3 regions of the Streptomyces sp. NPDC002835 genome follow, and region 3 is predicted to be linked to each of the others. Evidence: predicted binding sites of a transcription regulator. Region 3 holds the regulator's gene; each other region holds the start of a gene.
The links. The regulator HrcA, encoded in region 3, represses chaperone genes, less so after heat shock. The targets are predictions, from matches to a motif close to TTNGCACTCNGNNNNNCNGAGTGCNAA.
Positions count from the first base shown of each region.

Region 1 (10,252 bases), on a different contig from region 3:
TCGCCGACTGGATCATGGGCTTCGAGCAGAACGGCCACCGCAAGGAGATCGGCACGTTCCTGGACTACCTCTTCACCGACCGGAACGTCCTGGACTTCGCCGGCCAGAACGATCTGCTGCCGGTGACGGTCTCCGCCCAGGAGGCGATGCGGAACGACGCGGAGCACGCGGACCTCAAGGAGTTCCTGGAGGTGCTGCCCGGCTCCGTGCTGCCGCCGGTGGGCAAGACCTCGTGGGCCGCGGCCAGCGAGGACATCAAGAAGAACATCGGCGAGGCGGTGGGACCGGGCGGCAGCCCCGCCCGCACACTGACCCGGATCTCCCAGGACGCCAGGGCGGCCGAGGCCGCGGAGTAGCGCCGCCGGCGTTGTCCACAGGGGCGGTCGAACGTCAGAAGGCGCCGATATGTTGGATCGTATGACCGAGGACCAGGGACCCGACGACCCGGCGACGGACGACCAGTCGGCCACCGGCCGGGAGCTGTCCGCGCGCGACCGCGCCGTTCTGGCCATGGAACGGCGGTCCTGGCGCGGACCCGGTGCCAAGGAACGGGCCATCAGGGAGCAGCTCGACATCTCCCCGGTCCGCTACTACCAGCTGCTCAACGCCCTCCTCGACGACCCGCGCGCCCTCGCCCACGATCCGGTCACGGTCAACCGGCTGCGCCGTGTGAGGGACGCGAGGAGAGGTCGGCGCTAGGGTCGGAGGCATGGGCAGCTCCCCGTACGCAGAAGCAGCAGACTCCCTGCCGACGCCGTCCACCCCCGCCGGCCGGGACGGCCTCGCGGCACTCCTCGAACGGCCCGGCAGAGCCGTGATCGCCTTCGACTTCGACGGCACGCTCGCCGAGATCGTCCCCGACCCCGAGCAGGCGCGCGCCCATGAGCGCGCCGTCCCCGCGCTCGCCGCGCTCGCGCCGAAGGTCGCCTCCGTCGCGGTGATCACCGGCCGCCCGGCCGGGGTCGCCGTCCGCTACGGCGGCTTCGCCGGCGTCCCGGGCCTGGAACACCTCGTCGTCCTCGGCCACTACGGCGCGGAACGGTGGGACGCCGTCACCGGCTCCGTCCGCGCACCGGCCCCCGACCCGGGCGTCGCGGCGGCCCGCGCCGAACTCCCCGGCTTCCTCGACGGCATCGGCGCCTGGCAGGGCACCTGGATCGAGGAGAAGGGCCGCGCCGTCGCGGTCCACACCCGCCGCGCCACCGACCCCCAGGCCGCCTTCGACGCGCTGCGCGACCCCCTGGCGGCCCTCGCCTCCCGCCACGGCCTGGTCCTGGAACCGGGCCGCCTGGTCCTCGAACTGCGCCCGCCGGGCATGGACAAGGGGGTCGCCCTGTCCGAGTACGTCCGCGAGACCGGCGCGGAAACGGTGCTGTACGCGGGGGACGACCTGGGCGACCTCGCCGCGTACGCCGCCGTCGAAAAGTTCCGCTCCGACGGAATGGCCGGCCTGCTGGTCTGCAGCGGCAGCGAGGTCACCGAACTCGCGGAACGCGCCGACCTGTTGCTCCCGGGCCCCGCCCAACTGGCCGACTTCCTGGCGGCCCTGGCACAGCGCCTCCAGTGACCTGAGCCGGACAGCTCCCGAGGGCTTCCGGCTCGGGTCACCAGCCGTTGCGGTCGCGATACCTGCGCAGTCGTGGAGCGCGTACGGCGGGCAGCCCCGACCAGGGTGTCCACGAAGGCGCGGTGGTGCGGCACCAGCGGCCACCAGGGGTACGGCAGGTTGTAGTCGTCGCGCAGGACATCCTTCGGGAGCGCCCCGGTCGCGGGCAGTGGCGAGGTCTCGCACGGGTGGGCGAGGTACGCCCAGACCCCGCTGTCCAGCGGCACCACGGCGCCCTCGTCGCCGGGTGGCCGCCAGGGTGCGCCGGTGAGCGGGTGGCGGGGAACGAGGAGGACGTCGGGGCGGGGCCGGGGCGTGCGGATCCCCGGGCCGGCCAGCTCCACCGACCGGGCCCCGGGCCCGGTGGGGAGGCACTGGCCGACGGCGTGGCCGAGCAACTCGGCGACGGGGCCATCGGGGAGGCTCACCGGGCGGGATCCGGTGACCGCCACGAGGTGGGCCAGCGCGACCCCGGACTCGGCTAGCCGTCCTCGCGCAGCGCGTTCAGCTGGTCGAGGAACCACTGCCGCGGCGGCAGCGCGGTCGCTGCCGCCGCCAGGCGCTTGGAGCGTTCGGCGCGGTCGTCGGCGGACATCGTCAGGGCCTCGTGGAGTGCGGCCGCGGTGCCGCTGACGTCGTACGGGTTGACGGTCAGGGCGTCGTCGCCGAGTTCCTCGTGGGCGCCGGCCTCGCGGGACAGGACCAGGGCGCAGCCGAGGTCGGTGACGACGGGGACCTCTTTGGCGACCAGGTTCATCCCGTCCCTGATCGGGTTGACCAGGACGACGTCGGCCATCCGGTAGGCGGCCAGTGAGCGGGCGAAGTCGTCCTTCACATGGACGACGACCGGCGTCCAGCCGTCCGTGCCGTACTGGGCGTTGATCCCGTCGGCGACGCGGGAGACCTCGGCCGTGTACTCGCGGTAGACCGCGAGGTCCTGGCGGGAGGGGTAGGCGAGCGCGATGTGCACGACGCGTTCGCGCCACTCGGGGCGCTGCTCCAGCAGCTCCCGGAAGGCCAGCAGCCCGCGCACGATGTTCTTGGACAGTTCGGTGCGGTCGACGCGGACGATCGTCCGCCGGCCCTCGCCCGCCTGCTCCCGCAGCGCGGCCAGGCGCTCCTCGACGTCGGGCCGCGCGGCGCGCTCACGCAGGAAGTCGGCGTCGGCCCCGAGCCCGTGCACCCCGAGCCGGGTCCGGTGGCGGCCGCGGCCTTCCATGTGGAACTCGAAGGCCGGCTCGTTGTCCTTCGGCCACACCGACGTCCCGTCGTACGGGGCCAGTACGGTGGTGGCGCAGCTCTGGAAGGCACGCATCCAGCGCTTGGTCAGGAAGCCGAGCCGGTCCGCGCCGAGCATCCCGAGCATCAGCTCCTCTGCGATGTCGCCCGGGAGCATCGCGAAGTACTCGGGGGGAGCCCACGGGGTGTGCGAGAAGTGCCCGATCCGCAGGTCCGGGCGGAGTTCGCGGAGCATCCCCGGCACCAGCGCCAGGTGGTAGTCCTGCACCAGCACCGCCGCGTCGTCGGCCGCCTCCACGGCGAGCGCCTCGGCGAACGCCCGGTTGTAGAGCCGGTACGCGCCCCACTGCCGCCGGAACTCCTGGCCGAAAGCGGGCTCCAGGGGCGTCTGGTAGAGCATGTGGTGGACGAACCAGAGCACCGAGTTGGCGATGCCGTTGTACGCGTCGTGGTGGACGGCCGCGGGGATGTCCAGCATCCGTACGCCGGGCTCGCCGACCCCGCGCCGCACGGCCTCGCGGTCACCGTCGCCGAGGGCCGCGCACACCCACAGCGACCTGGCGTTCGAGCCGATGGCCGACAGGCCGGAGACGAGTCCTCCACCGCCGCGGCGGGCGTCGAGCTCTCCGTCCTCGTTCAGCGCGTACGAGACTGGGCCGCGGTTGGACGCGACGAGGATCTGGGCTGCGTCGGAGACCATGTGCCGAACCCTAGCCCGTACCGCTGCCGCTAAAACATGCGTACGTCCGGTTCCGGGCAGGGGCCGCGGCGGCTCCGGGACAGCCGGCGCACCCCCCGCGCGGTCCCGTCACGGGTCCCGGCGGCCGCGGGTGGCGGCGAGGGCGACGAGGCCCGCGGCCGTGAGACTCAGGGCGATGCCGCCCAGGAGCCAGAGCTGTTCCGTCGTGGCGCCGGTGCGGGCCATCTCCACTTGTCTCGCCGCCGTCGCGGGGGTCGCCGGGCCGAGGGTCGCGGCGGTCGTGACGGCCAGTACGCCGAGCAGCCGGGTCAGCCGGTCGTGCGCGGCCAGGGGCGTGGGCCTGCGGTGCCTGCCGCGCGCCGGAGCAAGAAATCCGATGAGTCCCATATGTCGGAAATGTAGGCAAAATGACCGGCAGGTCTCGCTTATGCCGCGCGACGCGCCGCGTACTCACTGATCTCGAGCATCGGCGGCCGCTCCTCCGTGTCCACCTGGTAGGTCCGCGGGGCGAAGCCGTTCTCGACCCGGTCGAACTGGGTGATCGACGGACGTACCAAGTGCGGCCGGGAGAGCCGCAGTTGCGCCGTGCGGTAGATCGTCGCGGCCATCCTGCCGAGCGCCTGCCCGTCCTGGTGGCGGTGCTTGCGGGTGCCGACGTCGACCTGGGCCAGCGCGTCGAGGCCGACCAGGTTCAGCGAGTCGACCAGCAGGCCCAGCTCCACGCCGTAGCCGACCGGGAACGGGAGGCGCTCCAGCAGCGAGCGCCGCGCCGCGTACTCGCCGCCGAGCGGCTGGACGAAGCCGGCCAGCTGCGGCCAGTGCAGATTGAGCAGCGGCCGGGCCACGAGCTCGGTCACCCGTCCGCCCTGGGCGGGCGCGCCGTCGGGGCCGGGCCCGGCGCCACCGCCGAGCGGGCGGTCGTACATCGCCTTGACGAACTGGACCTCCGGCTCGGTCAGCAGCGGCCCGACGATGCCGGAGACGAAGTCCGGCGAGAAGTCGCGCAGATCCGAGTCGCAGAAGCAGACGATGTCGCCGCCGGTCACCAGGAGCGACCGCCACAGCACCTCGCCCTTGCCGGCCACGGCGGGCAGGCCGGGCAGGATCGCGTCGCGGTGGACCACCCGGGCCCCCGCGGCCGCGGCGACCTCGGACGTGCGGTCGGTGGACGCGGAGTCGACGACGACCAGCTCGTCGACGAGCGGGACGTTCTCCATCAGCTCGCGGCGGATGATCGTGACGATGTCGCCGACCGTCGCTTCCTCGTTCAGCGCGGGAAGCACGACGCTGACCGTCGTACCCCGCCTGACTTTGGCGGATATCAGCCGGTCGAGGGAGCGGTCGGACGCGGACCAGGAGCGTCGGCTCAGCCAGCGGGCCACCTCATCGAGCACTTCGGGTCTCCCTCGGCAGTCGGCAAACAGGCGGTGAACAGTGGTCTGTGATCCATCTCGCGGTTCGGACGACTATCTCAACCGTCCGGGGCTTCGGTTACAGTCTTGAACAACGCGAACGACCCTCGCATCTCGGGGGGTCCACGCACACAAACGCCCGGACCGCACGTCCGGAGCCATACCGCTCATCCAGAGGGGCAGAGGGAACGGCCCGTTGAAGCCCCGGCAACCCTCCCGCCGACCGCGAGGTCAACGGTGGGGAAGGTGCCAATTCCGTCTTGTGGCGAAATGCGTCACAAGGAAGATGAGGAGAAAGGGCCTCGCCATCATGGCTGCGCAGACCGTCGCAAGCACCAGCACCTCCGCCCCCGCGTCCACCTCCGTGGACCTCGGCCCCGCCGCCGCCCTCGCGTGCCGGGAATGCGGACAGCGTTTCGAACTCGGCCCCATCTTCGCGTGTGCGGAGTGTTTCGGGCCGCTCGAAGTCGCATACGACCTGCCGAGCGGCAGCCCCGAAGAGCTGCGGAAGCGGATCGAGGCCGGCCCGGCCAACATCTGGCGCTACGCCCCGCTGCTGCCCGTCCCCGCCGACGTGGCCGACAAGCCCAACCTGAACCCGGGCTGGACCCAGCTCGTCAAGGCCGACAACCTCGCCCGTGAACTGGGCGTCACCGGCGGTCTGTTCATCAAGGACGACTCCGGCAACCCGACGCACTCCTTCAAGGACCGCGTCGTCGCCCAGGCCCTCGAGGCCGCCCGCGCCTTCGGCTTCACCACCCTGTCCTGCTCCTCCACCGGCAACCTCGCGGGCGCGGTCGGCGCCGCCGCCGCGCGGGCCGGTCTGCGCTCCTGCGTGTTCATCCCGCACGACCTGGAGCAGGGCAAGGTCGTCATGGCCGCGGTGTACGGCGGCGAACTCGTCGGCATCGAGGGCAACTACGACGACGTCAACCGCTTCTGCTCCGAGCTCATCGGCGACCCGCTGGGCGAGGGCTGGGGCTTCGTCAACGTCAACCTCCGCCCGTACTACGCGGAGGGCTCCAAGACCCTGGCGTACGAGATCTGCGAGCAGCTCGGCTGGCGGCTGCCGGACCAGCTCGTCGTGCCGATCGCGTCGGGCTCGCAGCTCACGAAGATCGACAAGGGGCTGCAGGAGCTGATCAAGCTCGGTCTGGTCGAGGACAGGCCGTACAAGATCTTCGGCGCCCAGGCGGAGGGCTGCTCGCCGGTCTCCGCCGCCTTCAAGGCCGGGCACGACGTGGTGCGTCCCCAGAAGCCGGACACCATCGCCAAGTCGCTGGCCATCGGCAACCCGGCCGACGGCCCGTACGTGCTGGACATCGCCCGCCGCACCGGCGGCGCGGTGGAGGACGTGACCGACGAGCAGATCGTCGACGCGATCAAGCTGCTGGCCCGTACCGAGGGCATCTTCGCCGAGACGGCGGGCGGCGTGACCGTGGGTGTGGCCAAGAAGCTGATCGAGGCGGGCGTCCTCGACCCGACTCTCACCACCGTCGTGCTCAACACCGGCGACGGCCTCAAGACCCTCGACGCGGTCGCGGAGACCTCCCAGGCGACCGCCGTCATCCGCCCGAGCCTGGACGCGTTCCGCGACGCCGGCCTGGACCGCTGAGACCCGCCCGAGACCCAAGGAAGGCTGCACACATGAGCGTCAACGTCCGCATCCCCACCATCCTCCGTACGTACACGGGCGGCCAGGCCGAGGTCGCCGCGGAGGGCGCGACCCTCGCCGAGGTCATCGCGGACCTCGAGAAGAACCACACCGGCATCGCGGCCCGCGTCCTGGACGACCAGGGCAAGCTGCGCCGGTTCGTCAACGTGTACGTGAACGACGACGACGTCCGGTTCGAGCAGGGTCTGGAGACGGCCACGCCGGAGGGTGCGGGCGTGTCGATCATCCCCGCGGTCGCCGGCGGCTGATCTCTCCCCAGGGAATTACCCGCAGTTACCTGATTGCCCTCTCCGCCCCAGAAGCGGAGGGGGCAATTCTGCATGGTTGAGCGCGGTAGAGTCTGGGAAGCCCCCTCCGCCGGCTGCTCGTGAATGCTCCGAGTTCCGCAAGAATGCGGCCAAAGTACGTGATCGAATTGCCACTTAGGCGCCTTTTGCCGGGCCCGACTTGCCCCGGAATTCCATGGAATCAGATGGATCGGCCGTTCGGTCCTGCCCAGATTTCTCGTCCGATTGACCTGTTGCAGAGGGCAGTTGGGCAGATACATTCAGCCGCGGTCGACGCGTTCCGGCGCACACCCCTCCTGCTGGGGTGGAGATATGACCCGGGTCCGCGAAGTGCGGTCCTGCGCAAGGGCCAGTAATAGGGGAGTTAGGCATGGCTCAGGGCACCGTCAAGTGGTTCAACGCGGAGAAGGGGTACGGCTTCATCGCGGTCGACGGTGGTGCGGATGTTTTCGTCCACTACAGCGCGATCCAGATGGACGGTTACCGCACCCTTGAAGAAGGTCAGCGAGTCGAATTCGAGATCTCGCAGGGCCAGAAGGGTCCGCAGGCTGACATGGTCAAGCTCGCCGTCTGATCCAACTGATCCAGGCGCGTTCGGCCACCGACGCACTCACGCATGAGGGGCTCGCCTCCCGGTCACCGGGATGCGGGCCCCTCACGCGTGTCCGGACGCCTGCGCGTCGACGCCGCGCTGTCCACAGGCGCTTGTGCCCACCCTCCCCCAGAACTTCGCCTGGGAGGTGCCCCCACCGACCACCGCCCCTCAAGGAGCCTTCTTCGAAGGCGCTTGCACTCTCGGGGGTCGAGTGCTAATCATTGCGTTAGCACTCTCCTAGTGAGAGTGACAGAACTTGGATCGAGTCGGTGAGGTCCGCGGGCCGGGTGGGGCAAGGAACCACATGGCGCGCAGGCCGTCCGTCGCGGGCGCCGGATGCGATCCGAAGCAATCCACCCCAGTCCGGGAGGACCACTTCACATGGCCAAGATCATCGCGTTCGACGAGGAGGCACGGCGCGGTCTCGAGCGCGGGATGAACCAGCTCGCCGACGCCGTCAAGGTCACCCTTGGCCCCAAGGGTCGCAACGTCGTCCTCGAGAAGAAGTGGGGCGCCCCCACGATCACCAACGATGGTGTTTCCATCGCCAAGGAGATCGAGCTCGAGGACCCGTACGAGAAGATCGGCGCTGAGCTGGTCAAGGAAGTCGCCAAGAAGACGGACGACGTCGCCGGTGACGGTACGACCACCGCGACCGTCCTCGCCCAGGCGCTCGTCCGCGAGGGCCTGCGCAACGTGGCGGCCGGCGCCAACCCGATGGCCCTGAAGCGCGGCATCGAGCGTGCCGTCGAGGCCGTCTCCGGCGCCCTGCTCGAGCAGGCCAAGGATGTGGAGACCAAGGAGCAGATCGCCTCCACCGCCTCCATCTCCGCCGCCGACGTCCAGATCGGCGAGCTCATCGCCGAGGCCATGGACAAGGTCGGCAAGGAAGGCGTCATCACCGTCGAGGAGTCCCAGACCTTCGGTCTGGAGCTCGAGCTCACCGAGGGTATGCGCTTCGACAAGGGCTACATCTCGGCGTACTTCGCCACCGACATGGAGCGTATGGAGGCGTCCCTGGACGACCCGTACATCCTGATCGTCAACTCCAAGGTCGGCAACGTGAAGGACCTCCTTCCGCTGCTGGAGAAGGTCATGCAGTCCGGCAAGCCGCTGCTGATCATCGCCGAGGACGTCGAGGGCGAGGCCCTGTCGACCCTGGTCGTCAACAAGATCCGCGGCACCTTCAAGTCCGTCGCGGTCAAGGCTCCGGGCTTCGGCGACCGCCGCAAGGCCATGCTGAACGACATCGCCATCCTCACGGGCGGCACGGTCATCTCCGAGGAGGTCGGCCTCAAGCTCGAGAACGCCGGCCTGGACCTGCTGGGCCGCGCCCGCAAGGTCGTCATCACCAAGGACGAGACCACGATCGTCGACGGTGCCGGTGAGAGCGACCAGGTCCAGGGTCGCGTCAACCAGATCCGTGCCGAGATCGAGAACAGCGACTCGGACTACGACCGCGAGAAGCTCCAGGAGCGTCTGGCGAAGCTGGCCGGCGGCGTGGCCGTCATCAAGGCCGGCGCCGCGACCGAGGTCGAGCTCAAGGAGCGCAAGCACCGCATCGAGGACGCCGTTCGCAACGCGAAGGCGGCCGTCGAGGAGGGCATCGTCGCCGGTGGTGGCGTGGCTCTGCTCCAGGCTTCCTCGGTCTTCGAGAAGCTCGAGCTCCAGGGTGACGAGGCGACCGGTGCCAACGCCGTGAAGCTCGCGCTGGAGGCCCCGCTCAAGCAGATCGCCGTCAACGGTGGTCTCGAGGGTGGCGTCATCGTCGAGAAGGTGCGCAACCTGCCCGTCGGCCACGGCCTGAACGCCGCGACCGGTGAGTACGTCGACATGATCGCCGAGGGCATCATCGACCCCGCGAAGGTGACCCGTTCCGCTCTGCAGAACGCGGCCTCCATCGCGGCGCTGTTCCTCACCACCGAGGCCGTCATCGCCGACAAGCCGGAGAAGGCCTCCGCGGCCGCTCCGGGCGGCATGCCGGGCGGTGACATGGACTTCTGATCGGCCCCTGGTCGATCAACCGTCCTTGACCGAGGGCGGCACCCCACTGAACGGGGTGCCGCCCTCGGGCATTTTCTCCCCGGGGCGTTTCATGCGGAGAAACCGGTACACAGTGTGAGATGCGGCACGACCGGAATGTCTTTTCAGCGGGACGAGGCCCTGGTTAGCTCTCCCAGAGCTTTGAACGGAAGAAGTGCTTCCGCGGCCTGGGGCAGCAGCCGTACGTGACCCGTACGCAGGCGGCCCGAGCCGAGCCCCGACTCACAAAGACCCGGGACGCACCACATCATGAGCACGCTCAACACCTGGATCGTCGACATCAATGATGTCTTCTGGACCTATCTGCTGATTCCCCTGGTGGCCGTGGCCGGCCTCTGGTTCACCTTCCGCTCCAGGGCGGTCCAGCTCCGGATGCTCCCGGACATGTTCCGTGTCTTCAGGGACAAGCCCGCCGACGGCGTCTCCCCCTTCGGGGCGTTCACCATCTCCGCCGCCGCCCGTATCGGCACCGGCAACATCGCCGGCGTGGCCACCGCCATCACCATGGGCGGGCCCGGCGCGGTCTTCTGGATGTGGATGATGGCCCTCGTCGGTGGCGCCTCCGCGTTCGTCGAGTCCGTCCTCGCCCAGCTCTACAAGGCGCGCGGCAGCGAGCCCGGCACCTACCGCGGCGGCCCGGCGTACTACATGGAGCGCGCGCTCGGGAAGCGCTGGCTCGGTGTGCTGTTCGCCGT
Region 1 covers NZ_JBSFUW010000045.1:27,338-37,589, reverse strand. The annotation lists gene ACWD01_RS32500 (ABC transporter substrate-binding protein) at 1-356, shown strand, start outside; gene ACWD01_RS32495 (DUF3263 domain-containing protein) at 418-699, shown strand; gene otsB (trehalose-phosphatase) at 710-1,567, shown strand; gene ACWD01_RS32485 (alpha,alpha-trehalose-phosphate synthase (UDP-forming)) at 2,088-3,545, opposite strand; gene ACWD01_RS32480 (hypothetical protein) at 3,654-3,932, opposite strand; gene ACWD01_RS32475 (glucosyl-3-phosphoglycerate synthase) at 3,971-4,939, opposite strand; SAM riboswitch class I at 5,122-5,250, shown strand; gene thrC (threonine synthase) at 5,268-6,572, shown strand; gene ACWD01_RS32465 (MoaD/ThiS family protein) at 6,605-6,880, shown strand; gene ACWD01_RS32460 (cold-shock protein) at 7,290-7,493, shown strand; gene groL (chaperonin GroEL) at 7,896-9,518, shown strand; gene ACWD01_RS32450 (alanine/glycine:cation symporter family protein) at 9,807-10,252, shown strand, end outside.
Region 1: groL (chaperonin GroEL) is a predicted target of HrcA. The motif match lies at 7,741-7,767, and genes of this name have one in related genera.

Region 2 (10,252 bases), on a different contig from region 3:
GCGCTGGAGCAGTGGCCGGAGTCGGGCGTCCCGGAGCGGCCGGGAGCCTGGCTCATGGCCACCGCCAAGCACCGCGCCGTCGATCTCGTACGCCGCAAGGAGACGTACGCCCGCAAGCTCGCGGAGGTCGGCCGCACGCTGGAGGACGTCGGGCCGCCCGTCGAGCCGTCGGACCCCGAGGACATCGACGACGACCTGCTGCGGCTGATCTTCACCGCGTGCCATCCGGTGCTGTCGACCGACGCGCGGATCGCTCTCACGCTGAAACTCCTCGGCGGCCTCACCACCGAGGAGATCGCCCGCGCCTTCCTGGCCTCGGAGCCGGCCGTCGCCCAGCGCATCGTCCGGGCGAAGCGGTCGCTGGCGAAGGCGGGCGTGCCCTTCGAGGTGCCGTACGGCGCGGACCGTGCCGCCCGGCTCGGCTCGGTGCTCGACGTCATCTACCTGATCTTCAACGAGGGTTACTCGGCGACCGCCGGTGACGACCTCGTCCGCCCCGCGCTGTGCGAGGACGCGCTGCGGCTGGCCCGCGTACTGGCCGGGCTGATGCCGGACGAGCCGGAAGTCCACGGCCTGGCGGCCCTGCTGGAGATCCAGGCGTCCCGGATCCCGGCCCGTACCGGCCCCTCGGGAGAACCGGTGCTGCTCGCCGACCAGAACCGCGCCAAGTGGAACCGGCTGCTGATCCGCCGCGGCGTCGAGGCGCTGCACCGGGCGGGCGGCGGCCCGTACGGTCCGTACGCCGTACAGGCCGCGATCGCGGCGTGCCACGCGCAGGCCGCGCGGTACGAGGACACGGACTGGGCGATGATCGCCGCTCTGTACGGGCAGTTGGCGGCCCTGAAGCCGTCCCCCGTGGTGGAACTGAACCGGGCGGTGGCCGTCTCCATGGCGGAGGGCCCCGAGGCCGGCCTGGCGCTGGCCGACGCCCTCACCGATGAACCGGCGCTCAAGGACTACCACTTGCTGCCGAGCGTCCGCGGCGACCTGCTGGCCCGGCTCGGCCGGCGGGCGGAGGCGCGGGCGGAGTTCGAGCGCGCGGCGTCGCTGACCCGCAACGCCCGGGAGCGGGAACTGCTGCTGGCCAGGGCCGCCGATTGCGCCCGGTAGCCTCGTCGCCATGCCGCGCCGTGTCCTGCCTCCTCCGCCGCCGCCTGCCGACATACGCTGCTGGCCCGACCGGGAGGCGCTGCTCGCCGACCGGCGGCGGGCGATGGGCGAGCTGTTCCGGCTGAGCATCGACCCGAAGCGGCTGCTGCTGCTGTGGCTGGTGGTGGCCGGGTTCGCAGCCGGGTGGGCGATCTTCGGCGCGGCGCTGCAGACGTTCGAGCAGGAGCAGGACGTGTTCAGCCACTTCTTCGCCGCGGTCCTCGGCTTCATCGGGCTCGCCTGCATGATCCCGACGGGCGTGGTCGTCGGCTTCGGCATCGCCCACGAGATGGAGCTGCGCGGGCGGTTGCGGCAGTGGAGCGCGCTGGCCCACGACGCGGCCGGCGACGCCCGCTACGGCGCACCGGCCCTGAGCCTGTTCTGGTTCCTGCCGTCGTTCCTGCTGTGCGCGTACGGCCTGTGGCTCTCCTTCACGGCCCCGGCGGGAGCACGGCCGGGCGACACCCTGGCCGGGGTCGTCCTGCTGATGGGCCTGGGCCTGATCCTCTGGCTCACCGGCCTGCTCGGCGTCGTCAAGGCGGTGAGCCACTACCGCTGGGCGCTCCGGCTGGTCGCGCCGGCGGTGCTGCCGTCCGCGGCGCGGGGCGGCGCGCACCGCTGACGGGCCTTTTGGGGCTCGCTCTTACGCCGGGCGGCCGATCAGCATGGTCGGGGCGCCCGCGACGCGGGTCAGGAAGACCGTTGCCGCGTTCCGGCCCTGGGGCTTGACCTTGCGGCGGACCTCTTCGGGTTCGACGGCGGAACCGCGCTTCTTCACGGTGAGGTTGCCGACCTCGCGCTCCCGCAGCAGCGCCTTGAGCTTCTTCATGCTGAAGGGAAGTTCGTCGCTGATCTCGTACGCCGTGGCGTACGGGGTCGGGCGCAGTTCGTCCGAGGTGATGTACGCGATCGTCTCGTCGAGGAGGCCGCCCGACACGTCCTCGGCGACCTCGGCGACCAGGTGGGCGCGGATCGCCGCGCCGTCCGGCTCGTACAGGTAGCGGCCGACCGGCCGGACCGGCGGGTTCGGCAGGCCGCGGCCGGTGAGGGTGTGCGGGCCCGGGAGGAGGGTGGCGCGGACCGCGGACGGGGCGGTGCCGAACCAGAGCACCGCTTCCTTCACGTCGCCGCCGTCCGAGATCCACTCCGCCTCCGCGCCCTCGGGGACCGCCTCGTGGGGGATGCCCGGCGCGACCTTCAGCGCGGCGTGGGGGCGGGCGCGGGCCGCGCCGACGGCCCAGGACAGGGGCGGGGAGTAGGCCTCCGGGTCGAAGATCCGGCCACGGCCGCCCCGGCGGGCGGGGTCGGCGAACACCGCGTCGTACGAGGAGGTGTCCACGTCCGTGACGTCCGCGCAGCGGACCTCGATCAGGCCGGACAGGCCCAGGGCCTCGGCGTTCGCGCGTGCGGCCTCGGCCGTGAGCGGGTCGCGGTCGACGGCCAGGACCGCGATGCCGGCCCGGGCGAGCGCGATCGCGTCCCCGCCGATGCCGCTGCACAGGTCGGCGACGCTGCGGACGCCGAGCGCGGCGAAGCGGGCGGCGCGGTGCTCGGCGACCGGGCGGCGGGTGGACTGCTCGACGCCGTTCGGGGTGAAGAACATCCGGTGGGCGTCCTCCTCGCCGAACTTCGCCACCGCGCGCTGTCTCAGCCGCGCCTGCCCGAGAGCCGCGGAGACCAGCGCAGCCGGATGGTCGCGGCGCAGGCGCGTCGCGACGGAGAGCTCCTGAGCCGGGTCGTAGGAGGCGAGCGAGGCCAGCAGCGCCCCGCCCTCCCCGGTGCGCAGTGCGGCGAATGCGGCGAGCGGGTCGAGGTCGTTCACCGGGCCATTGTGGGCCAGGCGGGGGATGGGGCGCGCACGCCGGAGGTGTCGGGCGGGTGAGCGGGCGGGGCGCTGGCAGGATGCGTCGCCATGCAGCTAGTACGACAAAAGGGAAAGTTGAGAGCGTATCGGGCCCGTGCGGCTCTCACCGCTCTCGTGGTCGCCGCTCTCGGCTCGGGCTGTGCGGCCGAGGGCGCCGCGGAGGCGCCGCGCCCCACCGGCTCCGCCGCCGGGCAGTCGGCGCAACAGGGCCCGGAGGTGAAGAAGCCGGAGGTGAAGAAGCCGGAGGCGAAGCAGCCGGACGCGCAGGAGGCGGCCGGCCCCGCCGGGGCGCTCTCCGCCTACGTGGAGAAGACCAGGCGCAGTCAGAAGGCCCGCGCCGCCGCCGCGAAGAAGTGGGGGCTGACGCGGACCCCGCTCGCGGCGCCCCCGCCGCCCGCCGTGAAACCGGAGATCACCACCCGCAAGGGCTTCGAGGTGCAGGGCGGCAAGGGTCTGCCGCCGGTGTTCACCACCGTGCCGACCAAGGAGAAGATCGTCTTCCTGACGATCGACGACGGCGCGGAGAAGGATCCGGAGCTGCTGCGGATGATGTCCGAACTGCAGATCCCCTACAGCGCCTTCCTCAGCGACTACGTGATCAAGGACGACTACGGCTACTTCGAGAAGATGCGGGACCGCGGGGTGGCGCTGCACAACCACACGCTCACCCACCCGTATCTGCCCGGGCTCTCGTACAGCGAGCAGAAGCGCGAGATCTGCGGCCAGCAGGACAAGCTGGAGAAGCGGTACGGCACCCGCCCCCGGCTGCTGCGCCCGCCGTACGGGAACTACAACAAGGACACCCTGCGCGCCGCGAAGAAGTGCGGGATCGAGGCCGTGCCGCTGTGGGCCTCCGAGGCGTTCCCCGACCACATGGAGTGGCGCGAGTGGGACAGGGACCTGCACCCGGGCGACATCATCCTCACCCACTTCCGCGGCAAGGAGGACTGGAAGGGCACCATGCCCGACATGATCCGGCGGGTGATGAAGACGGTGACGTCCAAGGGATACGCGGTGGCCAGACTGGAGGACTACGTCTGACGGGGCCCGCCGGGAGCGGCGGTGGCGGCCCGGAACCGGGGGTGCGGCCCGGGCGTTGTCCGTACCGGGATTCCGACGGCGCGCGGCGCCACATTGGCACTCCGCTTGACCGAGTGCTAATCACAGTCATAGTCTCGGATCTGGCACTCACCCAGTGAGAGTGCCAACACAGCGACGGGCAGGTCCGGCACCCGCGACGACGGATCCACCTGGTCGCCACCTCAGATCAGTTAACCCCGTGATCTCCGAAGGGGGAGGTCGGATCGTGACGACCGCCAGCTCCAAGGTTGCCATCAAGCCGCTCGAGGACCGCATTGTGGTCCAGCCGCTCGACGCCGAGCAGACCACGGCCTCTGGCCTGGTCATTCCGGACACTGCGAAGGAGAAGCCCCAGGAGGGCGTCGTCCTGGCAGTGGGCCCGGGCCGCTTCGAGAACGGCGAGCGCCTGCCGCTCGACGTGAAGACCGGCGACATCGTGCTGTACAGCAAGTACGGCGGCACCGAAGTGAAGTACAGCGGCGAGGAGTACCTCGTCCTCTCGGCCCGCGACGTGCTCGCGATCGTCGAGAAGTAAGCACCGGCTTCACCTGCATTGCTTTGAGCTGCGCCCCTGGTCACCCCGCGGATTGCCGGGCGGCGAGGGGCGCGGTTCTTTGAACACGACTTTCCGAGAGGGCTGAACCGCTCCCATGGCGAAGATCCTGAAGTTCGACGAGGACGCCCGTCGCGCCCTCGAGCGCGGCGTCAACAAGCTTGCCGACACGGTCAAGGTGACGATCGGCCCTCGCGGCCGCAACGTCGTCATCGACAAGAAGTTCGGCGCTCCCACCATCACCAACGACGGTGTCACCATCGCCCGCGAGGTCGAGATCGAGGACCCGTACGAGAACCTGGGCGCCCAGCTGGTGAAGGAGGTGGCGACCAAGACCAACGACATCGCGGGTGACGGTACGACCACCGCCACCGTGCTGGCCCAGGCGCTGGTCCGCGAGGGACTGCGCAACGTCGCCGCCGGCGCCTCCCCGGCCGCCCTGAAGAAGGGCATCGACGCCGCGGTCAAGGCCGTCTCCGACGAGCTGCTCGCGACCGCCCGTCCGATCGAGGACAAGGCCGACATCGCCGCCGTGGCCGCGCTCTCCGCGCAGGACCAGCAGGTCGGCGAGCTCATCGCCGAGGCGATGGACAAGGTCGGCAAGGACGGTGTCATCACCGTCGAGGAGTCCAACACCTTCGGTCTGGAGCTGGACTTCACCGAGGGCATGGCCTTCGACAAGGGCTACCTGTCCCCGTACATGGTGACCGACCAGGAGCGTATGGAGGCCGTCCTCGACGACCCGTACATCCTGATCCACCAGGGCAAGATCGCCTCCATCCAGGACATGCTGCCGCTGCTGGAGAAGGTCATCCAGGCCGGTGGCTCCAAGCCGCTGCTGATCGTCGCCGAGGACGTCGAGGGCGAGGCCCTGTCGACCCTGGTCGTCAACAAGATCCGCGGCACCTTCAACGCGGTGGCCGTCAAGGCCCCCGGCTTCGGCGACCGCCGCAAGGCGATGCTCGGCGACATGGCCACCCTCACCGGTGCCACCGTCATCGCCGAGGAGGTCGGCCTCAAGCTCGACCAGGCCGGTCTGGACGTGCTGGGCACCGCCCGCCGCGTGACCATCACCAAGGACGACACCACCATCGTCGACGGTGGCGGCAAGTCCGAGGACGTGGCCGGCCGCGTCAACCAGATCAAGGCCGAGATCGAGTCCACCGACTCCGACTGGGACCGTGAGAAGCTCCAGGAGCGCCTCGCGAAGCTGGCCGGCGGCGTGTGCGTGATCAAGGTCGGCGCCGCCACCGAGGTGGAGCTGAAGGAGAAGAAGCACCGTCTCGAGGACGCCATCTCCGCGACCCGCGCCGCGGTCGAGGAGGGCATCGTCTCCGGTGGCGGCTCCGCGCTCGTCCACGCTGTGAAGGTGCTCGAGGGCAACCTGGGCAAGGAGGGCGACGAGGCCACCGGTGTCGCCGTCGTCCGCCGCGCCGCCGTCGAGCCGCTGCGCTGGATCGCGGAGAACGCCGGCCTCGAGGGCTACGTCATCACCGCCAAGGTGGCCGAGCTCGAGGCGGGCAACGGCTTCAACGCCGCGACCGGCGAGTACGGCGACCTGGTCAAGGCCGGCGTCATCGACCCGGTCAAGGTCACGCGCTCCGCTCTGGAGAACGCCGCCTCCATCGCCTCCCTGCTGCTCACGACCGAGACCCTGGTCGTCGAGAAGCCGGCCGAGGACGAGGGCGACGCGGGCCACGGCCACGGTCACGGCCACAGCCACTGACGCACCCGCGGTCGACCGACCCGGCAAGCGCCGAAAGAAGGCCCCCGTCCCGCCGAGCGCGGGACGGGGGCCTTCCTTTGCTGGGGCGTGCACACGACTACTGGGGCGTTCACACGGCCTTCTTGCGGCCTGGCCCCCCGCGGCTGTGGTTTCACATGGCGCCGAGCTGCCGCATCAGGCGCAGCAGGTCCATGTGCCACCAGCCTTCCTTGATCTTCGCGTCCTCGAAGCGGAAGATCGTCGTCCCGGTCATGGTGCACTGCTCGCCGGTGGCGGGGATGCCCTGGAAGTCGCCCTTGTGCCGGCCGTTCCAGGTCCACAGCGTCACGACGTCGTCCCCTTCGGTGATCTGCCGGTCGAGCTCGAAGGTGAAGTCGAAGGCGTCGCGCCACATGGTGAGGTCCCGGCTGATGACGTCCATGCCGGTCTCGGCGTCCTCCTCGTTGGCGATGTCGTGGTCGGTGTAGTCCGCCGCGAACACCTCCGGGATGGCCTCCAGGTTGCCGCCGGAGGCGATCTCGTGGAAGAAGCGGCGGGCGGTCGCCGAGTTGAGCTGCTCCTCACGGACCACGTCGAGGTCGGTGAAGGACGGCATGCCGTCGCAGAGCGCCACCATCTCCTTGAACATCTTGTCCGTCTCCGGCAGCCGGGAGTTCTTCATCGCCTCCTCGTACGAGGGGAACTCCACGATCTCGACGTAGTGGTTGCTCTCGGTGCGGTCCTTTCCGGTGACGGCGTGGGCGGTGGTCCGCTTCCCCTTGGTCTTTTCGACCCACTGGTCCATGACCGCGTTCATGTCGTCGAACCTGGCGGTCTTGTAGTCGATGATCTGCACGAACTTCATGGCGCCTCCCGGGCGGCTGCGGCCCCCGATGGGATACGTCCATTCTAGTGATATACATCACATCCTGTGGTCCGGGAGTCGCCGCGGCCGGACTACTGGGGCCCGTACTTCCGGCCCGTCCTCGACGTGATCCCGCCGAGCAGTCCGCGCGGCGTCAGCTTCACGACACCCATCAGCGCCTTGTACCGCGGATCGGGGACGGAGAGCGACTTCCCCTTCGCCAGGTCGGCCAGCGCCGCGGCCACCAGCTTGTCCGCGTCCAGCCACATCCAGCCGGGGATGTTGTCCGTGCCCATCCCGGCCCGCTGGTGGAACTCGGTCCGCACGAAACCGGGGCACAGGGCCATCAGCCGCACCCCCGTGCCGGCCAGGTCCCTGGCCGCGCCCTGGGTGAACTGCACGACCCACGCCTTCGACGCGCCGTAGGTGCCGCGGGGCACGAACGCGGCGACCGACGCCACGTTCACCACGCCGCCCCGGCCGCGCTCCCGCATCGGCTCCGCCGCGGCGGCCGTCAGACGCAGCACCGCCTCGCAGTGCACCTTCAGCATCGTCAGTTCGTCGGCCATCGACACGTCCAGGAAACGGCCCTTGTTCCCGAATCCCGCGTTGTTGACCAGCAGGTCGACGGGGTGGGTACGGTCCGCCAGACGGCGCTCGACCGCGGTGATCCCGTCCTCCGCCGACAGGTCCGCCGTCAGCACCTCCGCCTCGATGCCGTGGCCGTCGTGCAGCTCGGTGGCCTGTGCCTGCAGCCGCTCGGTGTCCCGGGCCACCAGCACCAGGTTGTGGCCGTCGGCCGCCAGCCGCCGCGCGAAGGCGGCGCCGATGCCCGCGGTCGCGCCCGTGATCAGTGCAGTCGTCATACGGGCACGTTAATGCCCCGCGTGCGAGTGCGGCGTACCCGCCTTCCCCGCCCGCTGCCCCTTCTCCACGACCACGAACTGCCCCATCATGCCGCCGTCCTCGTGGTACAGCAGATGGCAGTGGTACATGTACGGAGTGTCCGGATCGGCGGGCCCGGTGAACCGCATCGCGAGCTTCACGGTCCTTCCGCCGGGCACGAAGACGGTGTCCTTGGCCCCGCGCAGCTCCGGCGGCGGCCGCCTGCCGTCCACCTCCAGCACCCTGAACTGCACGTCGTGCACGTGGAAGTTGTGCGGGGCGCCGTCCTGGTTGCGTACGATCCACGTCTCCGACGTGCCGCGGGTGACCGCCGCGTCGATCCGGTCCATGTCCATGGCCCTGCCGTTGATCCCGGACGTCCGCAGCGCGAAGGAGCGCTCGCGTACGGAGTCGGAGCCGTCGGGGAGCTCCAGTTCGCCCAGTTCCGCGGGGAGTTCGGGGGAGGGGCGCAGGGTGTCCGCGGCCCGCAGCTCGAGGACGTCGAAGGTGTCGTCGCCGCCGTTGAAGCGGGTCTGCCAGAAGTCGCCGTAGTCCTGCCGCGGGAAGCTGCGCAGCACGGTCCGCTCACCCGGTGCCATCCGCACCACGATCTCGGCCCGCTCGCCGGGCGAGAGCTGGACGCGGTCCATGGCGGCCGGCCGCTCCAGCAGTCCGCCGTCCGTGCCGACGAGGGAGAACCGCCGGCCGTCGGTGAACCCGAAGTCGTAGATCCGGGCGGTGGAGGCGTTGAGCAGCCGCAGCCTCACCAGCTCGTCCCGGACCACCTTGTACGGCTCGAGCGTGCCGTTGACCATCGTCCGGTCGCCGAGGAACCCGCTGCCCGCCATCAGCCTGTGGCCGTGGTCGAACTCCGCGCCGTCGAACCGTACGTCCTGCACCACGACCGGCAGGTCGTCGACGCCGTACCGCTTCGGCAGCGGCAGCTCCGCCGACCTCTCGTCGTCCAGCAGGAACAGCCCGGCCAGCCCCCGTTGCACATGCTTCTCCGTCCGCCCGTGCGGATGCGGGTGGTACCAGAGGGTCGCGGCCGGCTGGTCGACCGTCCAGTGCGGCGACCAGGACGCGCCGGGCGCCACCATCTGGTGCGGGCCGCCGTCCATCCGCGCGGGCAGATGCATTCCGTGCCAGTGGACGGTCGACTGCTCGTCCAGCGTGTTCCTGACCCGCACCTGGACCTTCTCGCCGCGCTTGGCGCGCAGGGTCGGTCCGAGGTAGTCGCCGTTGAAGCCCCAGGTGGGCGTCTTCGACCCGGCCCTGAACTCCTTGTGCCCCGCCCGCATCGTCAGATCGAAGACCCGCGTGCCGTCGTCGCGCACCGTCGACGGCGCGAGGGGCGGCACGGCCATCTCCCGGGTGAACTCCGTGCCGGCCGTGGACACATCGGCGTCCGCATAGAGCCAGAGCCCTCCGCCGCCGAGAGCGAGGACGAGGGCGACGGCGGCCGAGCAGAGGACGACCAGGACGCGTTTCACAGGAGACATGTCCTTCAGCGTCACGGCCGCCCGTGACCCGCGGCATCGGGGGACGCCCCCAGCCGCCCCCGATCCGTCGCGCCGGCCCCCTCGGGGATGTCCCCCATGCGCGGGCCGGCGCCGTGCTGCGTGCCGCGCGGTCAGGCGGTACCGGTGGGGACCGCTTCGTCGCCGTGCGCCGGGTCGTGCGCCGGGCCGTGCTTGGCGACGTACGCGCGGGCGTTCTTCAGCAGTTCCGCATGGAGGGCCTCACCGGCCGCCAGCACCCGGGGCAGCAGTGTCCGCTCGGTCGTCTGAGCCCTGAACGCCATCGCCACCGTGACGTCGTGCGCCGGCCGGTGCACGATCTCGACGGGGTCGCCCGAGCGGATCTCGCCCGGCTCGATCACCCGCAGGTACGCCCCGGAGGCGCCGTTGCCGGTGAAGCGCCTGACCCAGCCCTTCTCGCCGAGCCGGCCCGCGAACGTACGGCACGGGACGCGGCCCGAAGTGACCTCCAGCACCAGCGAGTCGCCGACGCGCCAGCGCTCGCCGATCAACGCGCCGTTGACGTCCACGCCGCTGGTGGTGAGGTTCTCGCCGAACACGCCGTTGGTGAGGGTGCGCCCCAACTCCCGTTCCCAGGCGTCGAGATCCTCCCGGGCGAACGCGTAGACGG
Region 2 covers NZ_JBSFUW010000009.1:118,548-128,799, reverse strand. The annotation lists gene ACWD01_RS12560 (RNA polymerase sigma factor) at 1-1,110, shown strand, start outside; gene ACWD01_RS12555 (hypothetical protein) at 1,121-1,771, shown strand; gene ACWD01_RS12550 (class I SAM-dependent methyltransferase) at 1,793-2,971, opposite strand; gene ACWD01_RS12545 (polysaccharide deacetylase family protein) at 3,062-4,054, shown strand; gene groES (co-chaperone GroES) at 4,320-4,628, shown strand; gene groL (chaperonin GroEL) at 4,744-6,372, shown strand; gene ACWD01_RS12530 (ester cyclase) at 6,524-7,216, opposite strand; gene ACWD01_RS12525 (SDR family NAD(P)-dependent oxidoreductase) at 7,309-8,082, opposite strand; gene ACWD01_RS12520 (multicopper oxidase family protein) at 8,092-9,603, opposite strand; gene ACWD01_RS12515 (MOSC domain-containing protein) at 9,735-10,252, opposite strand, start outside.
Region 2: groES (co-chaperone GroES) is a predicted target of HrcA. The motif match lies at 4,148-4,174, and genes of this name have one in related genera.

Region 3 (10,252 bases):
CTGATCCTAGGCTGCCGCTCAGAGGCCGCGGCGGAAATGGAGGACACGGAGATGACCGCTGTGGACGATCGCGGGATGACGGAGTTCTTCGAGGGTTTCGAGGCCCCCGAGGGTGTCAGGGTCGAGCTCCTCCGGGGGGAAATTGTGATGATGGCGGGGCCCGATCTGGTGCACAACCTGATCGTGGAAGCTGTGTTGGATCAGATCCCGCGCCAACGCTGGGCGCGACTGCAGACCCAGGACATTGACATCCTGAACGAGGCCAGTGAGCCAGTACCCGACTTGGTGGTGCTGGAACGCGAGGCGGGACCGCCGTCGGGGCGGTTGCTCCCCTCTACGCTGATCACGATGCTGGTCGAAGTCGTCTCCAAGACCAGCGTCGATCGCGACTACGGCGTCAAACGATCGGTTTACGCGGCGGGAAGGGTGCCCGCCTACTTGATCATCGACCCGATCATGGCCCAGTGCGTCTTCCTCACCGAGCCCGTCGGCAGTGGGGACAAGGCCGAGTACCAGGTCCAGCGGGTAACGAAGTTCGGCGACTCCGTTCCGCTGGACATACTCGGTATCAAGTTGGACACCGGCGAATTCGGCACTCTCCCCGGAGTCAGGCCTCACCGCTGGCCGTGACGAAGTCGATCAGTTCCTCCACCCGCCCCAGCAGCGACGGCTCCAGGTCCTTGTAGCTCGTCACCCTGGACAGGATGTGCTGCCAGGCCGCGCCCGTGTTCTCCGGCCAGCCCAGCGCCCGGCACACGCCCGTCTTCCAGTCCTGGCCCCGCGGGATCCTCGGCCACGCCGGGATGCCGAGCGACGACGGCTTCACCGCCTCCCACACGTCGATGTACGGGTGGCCCACCACCAGCACGTGCGGGTCGGTCACCGACGCCGCGAGCCGGGACTCCTTCGAGCCCTCGACCAGATGGTCCACCAGGACGCCGAGGCGGGCGTCCGGGCCGGGCGCGAACTCCGCGACGATCGACGGCAGGTCGTCGACGCCCTCCAGGTACTCGACCACCACGCCCTCGATGCGCAGGTCGTCACCCCACACCCGCTCCACCAGCTCCGCGTCGTGCCGGCCCTCGACATAGATGCGCCCGGCGCGTGCCACCCGCGCCCGCGCGCCGGGCACGGCGAGCGAGCCGGACGCCGTACGGGACGGGCGTGACGCGGCCGCCGGGGCCGGGCGGACCAGGGTGACGGTCCGGCCCTCCAGCAGGAAGCCGCGCGGTTCGAGCGGGAAGACCCGGTGCTTGCCGAACCGGTCCTCCAGGGTCACCGTCCCGGCCTCGCAGCGGATCACCGCGCCGCAGAAGCCGGTCGACACCTCCTCGACCACCAGATCCGGCTCCGCCGGCACCTCGGGGACGGGCTTCGACCGCTTCCAGGGCGGCGTGAGATCAGGGCTGTAGCTGCGCATCGCACGACGATACGACCGCCCGGCGCTACGACACGCCGAAACGCGCCGCCAGTTCCTCCCGCTGCGCCCGCACGAACGCCGCGTCGACGGCCGCGCCGTGCCCCGGGACGTACAGCGCCTCCTCGCCGCCGAGGTCCAGCAGCCGGTCCAGCGCGGCGGGCCACCGGGAGGTGATCGCGTCCGGGCCCGCCTGCGGCTCGCCGGACTCCTCCACCAGGTCGCCGCAGAACACCACCTCCGGCTCACCCGGCACCAGCAGCGCCAGGTCGTGCCCCGAGTGCCCCGGTCCCACATTGGCGAGCAGCACCTGGCGGCCGCCGAGATCGAGCGTCCACTCACCGCACACCGGATGGTGTGGCGCGACCAGCAGGTCCGCCGCCTCCGCCGCCTCGTCGGGCGGCACCCCGTGCCGTACCGCGGTGTCCCGGACGGCGTCCCGCTCCCGGCCCAGCAGCGTGTCCAGGCCCACCGCGCCGTACACCTCCGCGCCCGCGAAGGCGGCCGTGCCCAGCACATGGTCGAAGTGGGGATGGCTCAGTGCGATGTGCGTCACCCGGCGGCCGCCCATGAGCGCCTGCGCCTGGGCCCGGATCTGCGCCCCCTCGCGGAGCGTCGAGCCCGTGTCGTACAGCAGCGCGGAGTCCGCGCCGATCACCAGGCCGACGGTCGCGTCCCAGCCCGGCAGACGGCGACGGCCGACGCCGAGGGCGAGCCGTTCCCAGCCGAAGTCTTCCCAACTGACGTCCATACGGCGACGCTATCCGCATCACCTCCGCGCCCGCCTGTGCGGACCGTGCCCGGCAGCGTGTCCGACCGCATGGTCTGCCACCCTTGCTACCCGTGTACCCGACAGCCGTACACTGGCCGGGGAGTGTTGGCACTCGAACACGGCGAGTGCCAGACCACATACGAGGAACCACATCTGGAGGTGCGCGAATGCTCAGCGAACGCAGGCTCGAGGTGCTGCGCGCCATCGTCCAGGACTATGTCGGCACCGAGGAGCCCGTCGGCTCGAAGGCCCTCACCGAGCGGCACAGGCTCGGCGTCTCCCCGGCCACCGTCCGCAACGACATGGCCGTGCTGGAGGAGGAGGGCTTCATCGCCCAGCCGCACACCAGCGCCGGCCGGATCCCCACGGACAAGGGGTACCGGCTGTTCGTCGACCGGCTGGCGGGCGTCAAGCCGCTGTCGTCGCCCGAGCGCCGTGCCATCCAGAACTTCCTGGACGGGGCGGTCGACCTCGACGACGTCGTGGGCCGCACGGTCCGGCTGCTGGCGCAGCTGACCCGGCAGGTCGCCGTCGTCCAGTACCCCTCGCTGACCCGGTCCACGGTCCGGCATGTGGAACTCCTCTCCCTCGCTCCCGCCCGTCTGATGCTCGTGCTGATCACGGACACCGGCCGGGTGGAGCAGCGCATGATCGACTGCCCCGCGCCGTTCGGCGACACCTCGCTCGCGGACCTGCGGGCCCGGCTCAACAGCCGGGTCGTGGGACGCCGCTTCGCGGATGTGCCGCAGCTGGTGCAGGACCTTCCCGAATCCTTCGAGCACGAGGACCGCGGTACCGTCTCCACGGTGCTGTCCACCCTGCTCGAGACCCTGGTCGAGGAGACCGAGGAACGGCTCGTGATCGGCGGCACCGCCAATCTGACCCGCTTCGGCCACGACTTCCCGCTGACCATCCGGCCGGTGCTGGAGGCGCTCGAGGAGCATGTGGTGCTGCTCAAGCTGCTCGGGGAGGCGAATGAGTCCGGCGGCATGGGCATGACCGTACGAATCGGTCATGAGAACGCCCATGAAGGACTCAACTCCACGTCCGTGGTCTCCGTCGGCTACGGTTCGGGCGACGAGGCAGTCGCCAAACTCGGCGTGGTCGGACCGACCCGCATGGACTACCCCGGAACGATGGGAGCGGTACGCGCAGTGGCACGTTACGTCGGACAGATCCTGGCGGAGTCGTAAGTGGCCACGGACTACTACGCCGTACTCGGCGTGCGCCGCGACGCATCGCAGGACGAGATCAAGAAGGCCTTCCGCCGCCTCGCGCGCGAACTCCACCCGGACGTGAATCCGGACCCGAAGACGCAGGAGCGCTTCAAGGAGATCAACGCCGCGTACGAGGTGCTCTCCGACCCGCAGAAGAAGCAGGTCTACGACCTCGGCGGAGACCCGCTCTCGCAGGCCGGAGGCAGTGGCGCCGGAGGCTTCGGCGCGGGCGGCTTCGGCAACTTCTCGGACATCATGGACGCGTTCTTCGGTACGGCGTCGCAGCGTGGGCCACGCTCGCGTACGCGCCGCGGCCAGGACGCGATGATCCGCCTCGAGATCGACCTCAACGAGGCGGCCTTCGGCACGACGAAGGACATCCAGGTCGACACGGCCGTCGTCTGCACGACCTGCTCGGGCGAGGGCGCCGCGCCCGGTACGTCCGCGCAGACCTGTGACATGTGCCGCGGGCGCGGCGAGGTGTCGCAGGTGACGCGGTCCTTCCTGGGCCAGGTCATGACGTCGCGGCCCTGCCCGCAGTGCCAGGGCTTCGGCACGGTCGTCCCCACGCCGTGCCCCGAGTGCGCCGGCGACGGGCGGGTGCGCTCGCGTCGCACCCTGACCGTGAAGATCCCGGCCGGTGTCGACAACGGCACCCGGATCCAGCTCGCGGGCGAGGGCGAGGTCGGCCCGGGCGGCGGCCCCGCCGGTGACCTGTACGTCGAGATCCACGAGGTCGCCCACCCCGTCTTCCAGCGGCGCGGCGACGACCTGCACTGCACGGTGACGATCCCCATGACGGCGGCGGCGCTCGGCACGAAGTGCCCGCTGGAGACGCTCGACGGCATGGAGGAGGTCGACATCCGCCCCGGCACCCAGTCCGGCCAGTCGATCCCGCTCCACGGGCGCGGCATCACGCACCTGCGCGGCGGCGGCCGCGGCGACCTGATCGTCCACGTCGAGGTGACGACCCCGTCGAAGCTGGACGTGGAGCAGGAGCGGCTGCTGAGGGATCTGGCGAAGCTGAGGGGTGAGGAGCGGCCGCTCGGTCAGTTTCAGCCGGGGCAGCAGGGGCTCTTCTCCCGCCTGAAGGACGCGTTCAACGGGCGCTAGGCGTTCTGACCGGGGCGTGCGCCGCCTTCCAGGCGGCAGGGTTGGCACTCGGGCCCCGGGGTCATCCCGGCGTCCGGGCCAGGGTGGGCCCCCGCCCCGGGGCCCCGTCCGGCCCTTCCGGGCGACGGATGGGGACTCGGGCTTTTGGGCCCAGTGTCGCTGGGTGGGCGGGCCCGGGCTCCGCCCGGGCCCGGTACCGCGCTCCGCGCGGTGGCCTCAAACTCCCCCTACGGCCTGGCGTCCGTGGGAGGTGCCCCCGGGCCGGGCTGGAAATGCCGCTGCGCGGCAACCAGCCCCGAGCCGGGCACATCCAGCCTCGCTGGGGGCACTCCCCCTACGCCTGGCGGCGTGGGAGGTACCCCCACCCACGGCCGCCAGGCCGTAGGGGTGAGGCGCGGGGGGATGTGCCCCGGCCACTTCAGCCTCGCCGGCGTTCGAGGCGCGGGGGTGTGGGGGCGGAGCCTCCGAAACGCCGCGCGGAGCGCGGTGCACGCCTGGAGCGGCCGACCCAGCCTCCGCGCGGGGTGCTCGAGCCGCCGGGCCGGCACGGAACCGGGTAACCCAGCCCCGCCGGCGTTTGAGGCGCGGGGTTCGGGGCGGAGCCCCGACGGGGCCGGTCAACGAGCTCCGGCGGCGATTGAGGCGCGGCCCGGTTCGGGCGTGGGCGCACGTTCCCGAAGAGCGGAACGGGGGATTCGGCTCGGCCCGTGGGGACGTGGCACGATGCCTGCATGTCCTCCGCGCTGACCGATCTCTGCCGGCATCCGATCGTGCAGGCCCCCATGGCCGGCGGCGCCTCCTGCCCGCAACTCGCGGCGGCCGTGTCCGAGACCGGCGGGCTGGGTTTCCTCGCCGCCGGGTACAAGACGGCCGACGGGATGTACCAGGAGATCCAGCAGGTCCGCGCGCTCACGGCCCGACCCTTCGGCGTCAATCTGTTCATGCCGCAGCCCGGCACCGCCGACCCCGCCGCCGTGGGGGTGTACCGGCAGCAGCTGGCCGGTGAGGCCACCTGGTACGAGACGCCTCTCGGGGACCCGGACCAGGGGCGGGACGACGGCTACGAGGCGAAGCTCGCGATACTGCTCGACGACCCGGTCCCCGTGGTCTCGTTCACCTTCGGCTGCCCCACCCGCCCGGTGCTGGAGTCCTTCACCAAGGCGGGCACCTACACGATCGTGACCGTCACCACACCGGAGGAGGCGCAGACCGCACAGTGGTGCGGCGCCGACGCCGTGTGCGTGCAGGGCGTCGAGGCGGGCGGCCACCAGGGCACGCACCGCGACGACCCGGCGGGCGACGGCTCCGGCTACGGACTGCTGACGCTGATCCAACTGGTGAGGGAGACCGTGGAGTTGCCCGTCGTAGCCACTGGCGGCCTGATGCGCGGCAGCCAGATCGCCGCCGTACTGGCGGCCGGCGCGAGCGTCGCACAGCTCGGTACGGCGTTCCTGGTGTGCCCCGAGTCGGGCGCGCATCCGCTGCACAAGCAGGCGATGACCAACCCGTTGTTCGTCCGCACCGACGTGACACGCGCGTTCTCCGGGCGGCCCGCGCGGGGCCTGGTCAACCGGTTCATGCGGGAGCACGGGCCGTACGCGCCGGCCGCGTATCCCGATGTGCACCAGCTGACGAGCGGACTGCGCAAGGCCGCGGCGAAGGCGGGCGACGCGCAGGGCATGGCGCTGTGGGCCGGCCAGGGCCACCGGCTGGCGCGGGAGATGCCCGCCGCCCAGTTGGTGGGCGTGCTCGCCGCCGAAGCCGACACGGCACGGGCCGCGTTCGCGCACGGCGGTGGTGTGTGATGACCGCTCCGGTCTTTCTCGTCGAGTCGCTCGCAGGGGTCGCTCCGGGCGCGTCCGTCACCCTTGACGGTCCCGAGGGGCGGCACGCGGTCTCCGTGCGCAGGCTCCAGCCCGGTGAGCAGATTGTCCTTACGGACGGCCTCGGCCGCGGCGCCGCCGGCTCCGTCGTCTCCACCGAGGGCAAGGACCGCCTGGTGGCCGAGGTGCGCGAGTGCCCCGAGGAGCCGGAGCCGGCGCCCCGTATCACCGTTGTGCAGGCACTGCCGAAGGGCGACCGCGGTGAACTGGCCGTGGAGACCATGACGGAGACCGGTGTCGACGCGGTCGTGCCGTGGGCCGCGGCGCGCTGCATCACCCAGTGGCGGGGCGAACGCGGCGCCAAGTCGCTGGCCAAGTGGCGGGCGACGGCCCGTGAGGCGGGCAAGCAGTCCCGCCGGCTGCGCTTCCCCGAAGTGGCGGAGAGCGCGACGACCAAGCAGGTGGCGGCACTTCTGGCGGCGGCGGACTTCGCGGCGGTGCTCCACGAGGAGGGCGCGCAGCCGCTGGCGACGGCGGACCTTCCGGAGACGGGATCCATCGTGCTGGTCGTCGGCCCCGAGGGCGGGGTCTCCCCGGACGAACTGACCGTGTTCACGCAGGCCGGCGCGAAGCCGTACCGGCTCGGCCGCAGCGTGCTGCGCACCTCCACGGCGGGTACGGCGGCGACGGCGCTCCTGCTGGGGCGTACGGGCCGCTGGTCCTGAACCGGCCGGCCGGCGGCGGGCGTCAGCCCGCGGGAGCCTTCGGGCCGGCCGCCGTCACCGCGTCGAACAGCGGCCACCCGTCGACCTCGGCGGCCCCCGCGCGGGCCGGCATCGTTCCGCGGGCTGCCGTGTCCAACAGCCGCCGCACCACGCCCGGTTCGTACAGATTGAGCCAGCTGTCGTGCGAGACGACCGTGCCGGACTCCCAGTAGCCGGTGGAGACGATCCGGCCCGGCGCTGCCCGGAAGGTGATCTCGAGCCGTTGCCGTGTGCCCTCCCGCCGGAGGGACAGCACCAGACGGCAGTCGGTGACGGTGTCCGCCGTCCGGGTGTGCCGGTGGCGTACGGACCAGAGGTAGGCGGTCTCCGCGTCGATCCCCAGCCGGCGCACCCGGTCGAGCTTCTTGGTCATCGCACGACCGTACGGGCCGTACCTGGCCACAACCACTCTTTTCCGTACGGGCGCCCGGTGGCACTCTGGCCTCATGCCCGCCCGGACCAGAGTGCCGCGCGTCCTCGCCGCAACCGCCGCCGCAGCAGCGGCGGTCGGTGGCCTGGCCGCCTGTGAACCCGCCGCCGGCGGGCTGAACTCCGCCGCCGTGGCCGTGACCACGGACCGGACCGTGACCAGCACCCTCGAGCGCCTGACGTTCGACGTCGCCTGGCTCAACTGCACCGCGCGGACCGAAGGCGGCGCGGTGACGGCCGGCGGCTCGCAGTCGCCCTCGCCGTCCGTGCCGGCCCGCGCCGCCGTCGACTGCCAGGGGGAGACCCGTTCCCGGCAGGCCATCACCGTCACCGGCACGGTGACGGAGGAGCGGGCGGGGAAGTGCGTCCGCGGAGATCTGATCGCCAAGATCGAGAAGAAGACCGTGTTCCGGGCGACGATGCTCGGGGACTGTACGAACACGCCGAGCGGCACGCCCACGCCGAGCCGGACCCCCGGTGTTCCCGGTGCGCCGGGGCCCGCGGTCACCGTGACGGTGACCGAAACAGTGACCGCCGTTCCGGCCAAGTGATCCAAAACCCTCACCCCGGGGCCCCGGCCTGCCTAGGGTGACGGTGTGACGCACCCTGCCTACCTCCGGTATCCGCATCTGCACGGTGACCTGATCGCCTTCACCGCCGAGGACGACGTCTGGGTCGCGCCGCTCGACGGCGGCCGGGCGTGGCGCGTGAGCGCCGACAACATGCCCGTGAACCATCCCAGGATCTCGCCCGACGGCACCCGTATCGCGTGGTCCTCCTCCCGCGACGGCCTGCCGGAGGTGCATGTCGCCCCCGTCGACGGCGGCCCCTCCGAGCGGCTCACCCACTGGGGGAGCTACCGGACCTCCGTACGGGGCTGGACCCCGGACGGCCGGGTGCTGGCGCTCACCACCCACGGCCAGGCGTCCCTGCGCCGCAGCTGGGCGCACGCGGTGCCGCTCGACGGCGGCCCCGCCACCCGCCTGCCGTACGGGCCGGTCGGCGGTGTCGCGTACGGCCCGCACACGCTGCTGCTGTCGGCCACCATGGGACGCGAGGCCGCCGCCTGGAAGCGCTACCGCGGCGGCACGGCGGGCAAGTTGTGGATCGACCGCGACGGCGACGGGGAGTTCGTACGCCTCCACGAGGACATCGACGGGAACATCGAGTACCCGCTCTGGGCCGGCGGCCGCGCCGCCTTCCTCAGTGACCACGAGGGCGTCGGCGCCCTGTACTCGTCGCTGCCCGACGGCTCCGACCTGCGCCGCCACACGCCCCTCGACGGCTTCTACGCCCGCCACGCCGCGACCGACGGCACCCGCGTCGCCTACGCGAGCGCCGGTGAACTGTGGCTCCTGGACGACCTGGAGGGCGCGGAGCCGCGCCGGCTCGACCTCCGGCTCGGCGGACAGCGCACCGATCTGCAGCCGCGCCCGATCGACGCCGCCGACCACCTCGGCGGCGCTGCGCCCGACCACACCGGCCGCGGCAGCGCCGTCGAGATCCGCGGCGGCGTCCACTGGGTCACCCACCGCGAAGGACCGGCCCGTTCGCTCGCCGCCGAGCCCGGCGTGCGCGCCAGAATGCCGCGCACGTTCCGTGTCGACGGCGAGCAGCACGTCGTCTGGGTGACCGACGCGGAGGGCGACGACGCGCTCGAGTTCGCGCCCGCCACCGGCACCGCCGCCGGCGCCACACCGCGCAGGCTCGCCGCCGGCCGGCTCGGCCGCGTACTGAACCTGGCCGTCGCCCCCGACGGCAGCCGCGCCGCCGTCGCCTCGCACGACGGCCGGGTGCTGCTCGTCGAGCGCGAGACCGGCGAGGTGCGCGAGGTCGACCGCAGCGAGCACGGCGACGCCGACGGCCTGGTCTTCTCGCCCGACTCGTCCTGGCTCGCCTGGTCGCACCCCGGCCCCAGCCCGCTGCGGCAGATCAAACTCGCCAACACGGGTGACCTGACCGTCTCGGAGGCGACGCCGCTGCGCTTCGCCGACTTCCAGCCGGCGTTCACCCTCGACGGCAAGCACCTCGCGTTCCTCTCCGAGCGCGCCTTCGACCCGGTCTACGACGCACACGTCTTCGACCTGGCCTTCGTCGGCGGATGCCGGCCGCACCTCATCACACTGGCGGCCACGACACCCTCGCCGTTCGGGCCGCAGCGGCACGGGCGGGCCTTCGACTCGGACAAGGACAACGCGCAGGACACGGACGAGAACGCGGAGCCCGTCACCCGCATCGACCTCGACGGACTGGCCGACCGGATAGTGCCGTTCCCCGTCGAGGCCGCCAGCTACTCCACCCTGCGCGCCGCCAAGGACGGCCTGCTGTGGCTGCGCCACCCGATGCGCGGCGTCCTCGGCGCGACCCGTGCCACGCCCGAGGACCCGGAGCCGAAGACCACCCTCGAGCGGTACGACCTCGGGCGTCAGCGGGTCGAGGAACTCTCCTCCGACGCCTCCTACTTCCGCGTCAGCGGCGACGGCAAGCGGGCTCTGCTCTACACCGGCGGCAAGCTCAGGGTCGTTCCCAGCGACCGCGAGGCGTCCCACGACGCCGGCGACGACGCCGCGAGCATCACCGTCGACCTGTCCCGAGTGCGGCGCACCGTCGAACCGGCCGCCGAATGGCGGCAGATGTACGACGAGGCCGGGCGCCTCATGCGCGACCACTTCTGGCGGCCCGACCTCGGCGGCGTCGACTGGGACGGCGTCCTGGAC
Region 3 covers NZ_JBSFUW010000001.1:157,498-167,749, reverse strand. The annotation lists gene ACWD01_RS00815 (Uma2 family endonuclease) at 52-630, shown strand; gene ACWD01_RS00810 (DUF3097 domain-containing protein) at 608-1,420, opposite strand; gene ACWD01_RS00805 (MBL fold metallo-hydrolase) at 1,446-2,168, opposite strand; gene hrcA (heat-inducible transcriptional repressor HrcA) at 2,357-3,382, shown strand; gene dnaJ (molecular chaperone DnaJ) at 3,383-4,519, shown strand; gene ACWD01_RS00790 (nitronate monooxygenase) at 5,251-6,324, shown strand; gene ACWD01_RS00785 (16S rRNA (uracil(1498)-N(3))-methyltransferase) at 6,324-7,067, shown strand; gene ACWD01_RS00780 (hypothetical protein) at 7,090-7,479, opposite strand; gene ACWD01_RS00775 (hypothetical protein) at 7,553-8,086, shown strand; gene ACWD01_RS00770 (S41 family peptidase) at 8,132-10,252, shown strand, end outside.